3 regions of the Promicromonospora sp. NPDC023805 genome follow, and region 3 is predicted to be linked to each of the others. Evidence: riboswitches for the same ligand, from Rfam matches in the RefSeq annotation. Region 3 holds a riboswitch; each other region holds the start of a gene.
The links. A riboswitch is a leader RNA that binds a small molecule or an ion and turns the genes downstream of it on or off. The one in region 3 is predicted to bind cyclic di-AMP.
Positions count from the first base shown of each region.

Region 1 (2,257 bases), on a different contig from region 3:
ACCCGCGACGGGGAGCTGACCGCCCTGGTCACGCTGCGGATCGAGCCGGTCGACGGCGGCCCGGAGGTCACCGTCGACCGGATCGCCGGGACGACCCTGATGAGCAACGCGGACCCGGGTGGCGACGCTTCCGGCTGGGTAGGCCGGGACCTGGCGGGACAAGGGACCGGCGAGGTGGTCCTGGCCGTGGTGCCCGCCCGCTGCGACGTCCATGCGGTGGCCGAGGACAAGCGGGGCACGTTCCTGCCCGTGTCCGCGCGCGTCGGCGGCGTCCGGCAGGAGCCCGTCCACGTGCCGATGCCCGACTCCGCGCGCTCCGACTTCTACTCCTTCGTCGCGGACTACTGCGACTGGCCGGAGTGAGCGACCCCGGACACGCGAGAGGCGCCGCCTCCGGCGTCGGGCGGAAACCCGGCGCGGAGGCGACGCCTCGCGATGTACTGCGGTCGATGTACTGCGGTAGCTCAGGCTCTATCCGCGTCGTCCGAGCCTGCGGTTCCGCTCCGGCTCAGACGACGCGGATGAACGTCGGGCTGTTCTGCCACATCTCGGTGTAGCGCACCGGCATACCGGCGGCCCACGCCTCGATGATCATGCCGTCGCCCGCGTACAGGGCCACGTGGCCGGGCGTCCAGACGATGTCGCCGGGCTCCGGGTAGGTGACCTGGTAGCCGGAGCTGAGCAGCGCGCTCGAGGAGTGCGGCAGGCTCACGCCGAGCTGCGCGTACGTGTACTGGACGAGGCCGGAGCAGTCCATGCCCTCGGCCGGCGACGCCCCACCGAGCACGTACGTGATGCCGAGGTAGTTGAAAGCGAGGTTGATGGCCTGCTCGCCGAGCGGGACCGGGTCCGGCGCGTCGACCGAGACGACGGCGGGGCCGTCGCCCTTCTTGCCGTCGGCGGCTGACGAGGTGCCCAGCGCTTCCATCTCGATCGGCATCTTCGCGTCGGACGGGACGGTGACGGTCGGGGCGGCGGCAACAGCCTGCTTGGCCACCGCGGTGAGGGAGTGCAGGTCGACCGTGTTCAGCTTGGCGGACTTCACGTCGGTCTTCAGGTCCATGGCGGGGGCCGCGTGGGCCGTCGTCGCGATGGTCGAGATCAGGACGCCACCGGCTGCTGCGGCGATGGCTCCTCGGCGGGCTACGGTGCCTGCGTTCTCTGTGGCGGTACGAGCGAGGATGCTCAGCGGTGTCATGGCCGGCCGGCTGTCACGATGCCGTCCGCGAAGGGAGTTCGTCACCTTAAATGTCTCCTGTACCGCCTGCGAGGTCAGCTGTCGGGTTCGGGTAGGAGTACACACCCGGCCGCACGGCTACTGGGGGGTTCCGTCCGGCTTCACCCCGAGGGCGACGATGGTGCTGTCGTCCGGGAAGGTGGGTCCCCCGCTCCTGTCTCGAACGTCTGGTCATGAACCGGTGACAGGATTCGGCGTCCGGTTCACGGTCCCACCGATGTGGTGGGGCAGAAGTCAAAGTACACACGTTCCCCAGAAAAGTCACGATCGGGTTACGCATTCCGGTCTCACCCGCAGAAGGCGCAGATTTGCGCCGTTCCGGTCTTCATGGGCTATGACCGACATCACACACATCGGCTACCGTTCGGCGGCATGGGTGAAAGCGCATATCGCGTCTCCGCCTGGTGGGTGCTTCCCATCAGTGCCGTCGTCTGGTGGGTGGGTGGGTTTCTGCCCTGGCTCCTGCAGGCGTTGTACGAGGTCATAGGCCTTACCGAGGCCTCGGCAGTGCGCTCTGCCGAATTCCTGCCCATACCGTTCACCACCGACGACGCGGTGGTCGGCCTGGTCATCATGGCTCTGATCGGCGGCCTCCTCGGCGGTCTCACGGCGGGTATCGCGGCCTCGGCGAGGGCTGGCGCGGCTGCCGCGACGACGGGCACCTTGCTCGCCATGTCCGCGGCGGGCGGCGCCTCGTGCCTGCTCGCGCTCCGCGGCAGTGCTCCCGGTGACGCCGCGCCGCTCGGGATGCTGGTCGTCACCGTCGCTGCCGGGGTCGTAGGGCTGGCGGCCGGCCTCCTGACGGCCCTGGGCCCGGCTGCCCTGCGCGGGCCCGCCCTGGCCCTGCCTGTTGTGCTCCTGGACGGCTGGTTGTGGGGTCTGGTGCCGGGCAACCTGGTGTCTCCCACGGGCACGTGGTGGACCTTCGCGGTGGCGCTCGGTATCGCGTTCGGCCTGGCGGTGGACAGCCGGCCGATCGAGCTTCTCGGCTGGCTGCCGACCGCGGGCATCGTGTGGGTG
Region 1 covers NZ_JBFAAH010000010.1:152,560-154,816, forward strand. Annotated here, with positions in the region: gene AB0F70_RS12540 (hypothetical protein) at 1-363, shown strand, start outside; gene AB0F70_RS12545 (NlpC/P60 family protein) at 509-1,198, opposite strand; cyclic di-AMP (ydaO/yuaA leader) riboswitch at 1,247-1,444, opposite strand; gene AB0F70_RS12550 (hypothetical protein) at 1,610-2,257, shown strand, end outside.
Region 1: linked by a shared signal. The riboswitch ahead of AB0F70_RS12545 (NlpC/P60 family protein) and the one ahead of AB0F70_RS20775 (NlpC/P60 family protein) in region 3 are both predicted to bind cyclic di-AMP.

Region 2 (2,257 bases), on a different contig from region 3:
GCACGGCCTGACCCTTGACCATCTGGTGGCCGCGCAGCTGGTCACCGCCGACGGCGCGGTAGTGCCCGCGAGCGCCGAGGAGAACCCCGAGCTGTTCTGGGCGATCCGCGGAGGCGGCGGCAACCTCGGTGTCGTGACCTCCTTCGAGTTCGTGGCGCACCCGACGACGGAGGTCTTCTTCGGGAAGATCACGTTCCCCGCCGCGGAGACCGCTGCGGTGCTCCAGGGCTGGGCGGAGCACCTCCGCACGGCGCCCGAGGAGCTCACCTCGATCGCGAACCTGGCCAACCCGTTCGCGGGCGGCCCGGAGGCGCCGCTCGAGATCCATGTGGCGTTCGACGGCGACGACCCGGAGCTCGCGGCCAGGGCGCTCGACCCGATCCGCCGGCTCGGGACGGTGCTGGAGGACGACGTCGCGCTCCACGCGTACGCCGACATCCTCGTAGACGGCGCGGAGCTGCCGCCGGGTCTCGAGCTGCTCGGTCACAGCGGTTTCGTCGAGCGGGAGTCGGTGTCCGACACGCTGCGGATCCTCGCCGAGGTCGGCACGTCGGCGGGTTCGCCGTCGATAGCTATCCGCACCGTGGGCGGCGCGGTGTCGCGGGTCCCCGCCGACGCGACGGCGTACGCGCACCGCGGCGCGGAGCTGCTGGTCGCGACCGTGGCCGGCGGCCCGAAGCCGGTGATCGAGGCCGCCCGTCCCGGCATCGCGGCGATCTGGGCCAGGCTTGCCCCGCACGTCAACGGCGCCTACTCGAACTTCCTCGGCTCGACCACCGCGGACGACGTCGCGGCGGTCTATCCGGCGGCGACCTACGAGCGGCTAGCGGTGATCAAGCGGCAATACGACCCGAGCAACGTGTTTGCCCGGAATCACAACGTTCCGCCCGCCGCAAAGTGACCTATCTCATGCGGACAATTCGGGTCAAGTAGGACGCGAAGTATCCCGTGAGCCGTGATGCGATTGTGACTTCGCCGCCGAACGGGGTTAGCGTCGCTCCGGTTCGCGGGAAGTCCGCGGGCACTCGAGGTGGGCGCCGAGCCCTGTCACCGCCCCGAGACTGCAAAGACAAGGACAGGGACGGGGGAACCACGTAAGCGGGCACCGACGGTGTCCTTGGGGTGAAGCCGCACAGGTAGTACGCGGCCGGGTCATTCTCCGATCCGAATCCGACAGCTCACCTCGTAGGCGTCAGGAGAACCTCTTGACTACTCGCACGCCTGGGCGTCACCGCGCTGCCCGCAGACCCATCACCCCGCTGACTCCCCTCTCCCGCGCCGCGGCCCGGGGCATCTCAGGTGCCGCCCGCCGCGGCGCGCTCGTCGTCGCCGGTTCCGGCCTGGCAGTCTCCCTGCTCAGCGTTCCCGCGGACGCCGCGCCGGTGGCCGACAACAGCCCGTCCACCGCAGAGCTCGACATCCTGAACAAGACGTCGCAGGGCTCGGTCGCCGGGGCCGCGGTGGTCGACGCCGTGAACACCGCACCCGCCGTGCAGGTAGCGGCCGACAGCAAGTTCACGCTGGAGACGGGCACCATCAAGGTGACCCCCGCCCCCGAGCCGGAGCCGGAGCCGGTCGTCGAGGAGGTCGTCGAGACCGCCGCAGCCGTCGAGCCGGCCGTCCCGGCCGCCGCCGGAGGCTCCGAGATCGTCGCGATCGCCATGCAGTACCTCGGTGTGCCGTACGTCTGGGCCGGCGCGACGCCCGCCGGGTTCGACTGCTCCGGGTTCACGTCGTACGTCTACGCGCAGATCGGCATCAGCCTGCCGCACTCCTCGGCGGAGCAGCGCTACGCCGGAACGCCGGTCTCGCAGGCCGAGGCCCAGCCGGGAGACCTCATCTGGAGCCCCGGCCACGTCGCCATCTACGCGGGCGACGGCATGCAGGTCGAGGCGCCGGTTCCCGGCCAGTCCGTGCGCTACACGGAGATCTGGCAGAACAGCCCGACCTTCATCCGCGTCGGCTGAGCCGGAGGCGCAGCGAAGGGTGCGGGCCGAGGAACGAGGCACGCGCCCGCAGCGGAGCCGCAGGCTCAGCCGATATGGACAGAGGCTGAGCCGGAGGCGCAGCCGATATAGACAGAAGCTGAGCCGCAGCCCCGCACCACGCGCCTGACCACGAGGGCCCGCACCGACACGGTGCGGGCCCTCGTGCGTGTCACCGGCGGGTGGCATGATCACCGCCATGAGCGTCCCCACGGCGGTCGAGACCAATGCCCTGAACACCATCGACGAGTCCGAGCGGCGCGGTTCGCCCC
Region 2 covers NZ_JBFAAH010000016.1:107,438-109,694, forward strand. Annotated here, with positions in the region: gene AB0F70_RS16920 (FAD-binding oxidoreductase) at 1-901, shown strand, start outside; cyclic di-AMP (ydaO/yuaA leader) riboswitch at 1,026-1,206, shown strand; gene AB0F70_RS16925 (NlpC/P60 family protein) at 1,206-1,967, shown strand; gene AB0F70_RS16930 (cytosine permease) at 2,185-2,257, shown strand, end outside.
Region 2: linked by a shared signal. The riboswitch ahead of AB0F70_RS16925 (NlpC/P60 family protein) and the one ahead of AB0F70_RS20775 (NlpC/P60 family protein) in region 3 are both predicted to bind cyclic di-AMP.

Region 3 (2,257 bases):
CGCTGGGAGCACGTGATGAGCGACCTGGTGGAGAAGCGCCTCGTGGGGCTGCTCGACCACCCGCACCACGACCCGTACGGGAACCCGATCCCCGGGCTGTCGGAGCTCGGCGAGGAATACACCGACGTGCCGTTCCTGACCGGCGTGATCTCGCTGCCTTCCGCGTTCGAGGCGGCGGCGAAGAAGGGCGTCAAGGGCGAGCCGCTCGCGGCGTCGCTCACCCGCATCGCCGAGCCCCTGCAGACGGATATCGAGCTGCTGACTCGCCTGTCCGAGGCCGGCCTGGTGCCCGGCTCCCGCATCACGGCGCAGCACAGCGGCGGGACCTACACGGTGGCCGTGGACGGCGCGGGTACGGCGCTCGAGCTCGGTGAGGACGTGGCCCGCCACCTCTTCGTCGCGACGGTCTGATCGGACCCCTCGCGGGGCCTTTGGCAGTCCAGTTTGCCGTCCACTTTGTCGTCCGATTTGTCGGAAAGGCAGCACCCCTCCCGCGACACACCTTGGCAGTCGTTGCCGGAACGTGACATCGAGGGTGAGGTCCGGTACGTTCGGACCGCTCCCACGGAGTTATTCGTGGGGGTCCTCGGACGGACGCCGAACTCTGTCACCGGCCGGGGCCCCAAGACGACCGCATGACAGAGGCGGGGGACCCACCAATGGGCGCCAGGGTGCGTCCTCGGGGTGAAGCTGGGTATTCCTTCGGGATTGCTCGGCCGGGTGATTTCTCCCACCCGAACCCGACAGCTGACCTCGAAGGCGTTCAAGGAGAGGTACTACGTGACTGCACGTACGACTCGCGCTCGCCATCGGGCTGCGCGACGACCAGTGACTCCGTTCACCGAACTTGCTCAGAACGCCGCAGTAGGCCGCCGCACCGCGGTCGCAGCCGCTGGTGGCGCGCTCCTCGTCTCGACCTTCGGTGGCGCTCTGGTCGCCCAGGCGGCTCCGGTGGAGACCGGCCACGCGAAGATGAACTCGGTCGACCTCACCGCGCTGGCGACGCAGGCCCGTGAGGCGCTGTCCAACGCACCAGTCGTGTCGGTCGCACCCGACGCAGAGCTCAACGTCGAGAAGTCCGCGGTCTCCGTGGTCTCTGCCGCCGAGAACGAGGACTACCAGGCAGAGCTCGCCGCGGACGAGGCGGCAGAGGCCGCTGAGGCTGCCGCCGCCGAGGCTGCTGAGGCCGCCGAGGCAGCCGCCAGCGCCGTCTCCAGCTCGGTCGACATCCCCGCGTCGGCGATCGGCAACTCCGTGATCTCGATCGCGAGCCGCTACATCGGCGTGCCGTACGTCTCCGGTGGATCCAGCCCGAGCGGCATGGACTGCTCCGGCTTCACGAAGTACGTCTTCGGGCAGCTCGGTATCGAGCTGCCCCACTCGTCGTCGTCGCAGGCGGGTTACGGCACCCAGGTGCCGGCGTCCGAGGCTCAGCCGGGCGACCTGATGTGGACCCCCGGGCACGTCTCGATCTACGCCGGTGGCAACACGATGATCGACGCGTCCAAGCCGGGCACCGTCGTCGACTTCCGCACCATCTGGCAGTCGAACCCCACGTTCATCCGCCTGGGCTGATCCAGCCAGGTAGTACCGCACAGCAGAGATTCGCGAAGTAGAGCGCCTGTCCGAAATTCCCTGGTGTCGCCAGGGAGACCCGGACAGGCGCTCTACTTCGCGAATCTCTGCTGTGGCATCGTTCTGCAGTCTTTATGCCACCGGTCACCCATAACGCGCGTGCCGCCGGTAGCGTTGGACTGCAATGGTGCTTGGGCGAAGAGAGGTCTTGCGATGACGCGATCCGAGGTCGTACTGGTCGGGGTAGACGGGTCGGCCGCGAGCCTGCACGCGCTGGACTGGGCCACCGCCTACGCGCACCGCGTGGGCTGGGCGCTGCACATCGTGTGCAGCTATTCACTGCCCTCCTTCACGGCCGCGTCGCTCGACGGCGGGTACGCCGCCCTCGACGACACGACCATCCAGGAGGGCGCCAAGTCGGTTCTCGCCGAGGCGGAGGCGCGCGTGGCGGACGCCGGGGTGCGCGCCACTACCGAGGTCGCGACCGGCGACGCGGCAGGCGTGCTCGTGGAGCTGTCCGGCGACTACGGGCTGGCAGTCGTCGGTACGCGCGGCCGGGGCGGGTTCACGGAGCGGCTGCTAGGAACCGTGTCGTCCGCGCTGCCGGCGCACGCGCGGTGCCCCGTCGTCGTGGTCCCGCTGCGCGCCGAGGCGAACAGGGGTGTCTCCTGGAACGTGCAGG
Region 3 covers NZ_JBFAAH010000023.1:86,423-88,679, forward strand. Annotated here, with positions in the region: gene AB0F70_RS20770 (metal-dependent transcriptional regulator) at 1-411, shown strand, start outside; cyclic di-AMP (ydaO/yuaA leader) riboswitch at 586-778, shown strand; gene AB0F70_RS20775 (NlpC/P60 family protein) at 829-1,575, shown strand; gene AB0F70_RS20780 (universal stress protein) at 1,789-2,257, shown strand, end outside.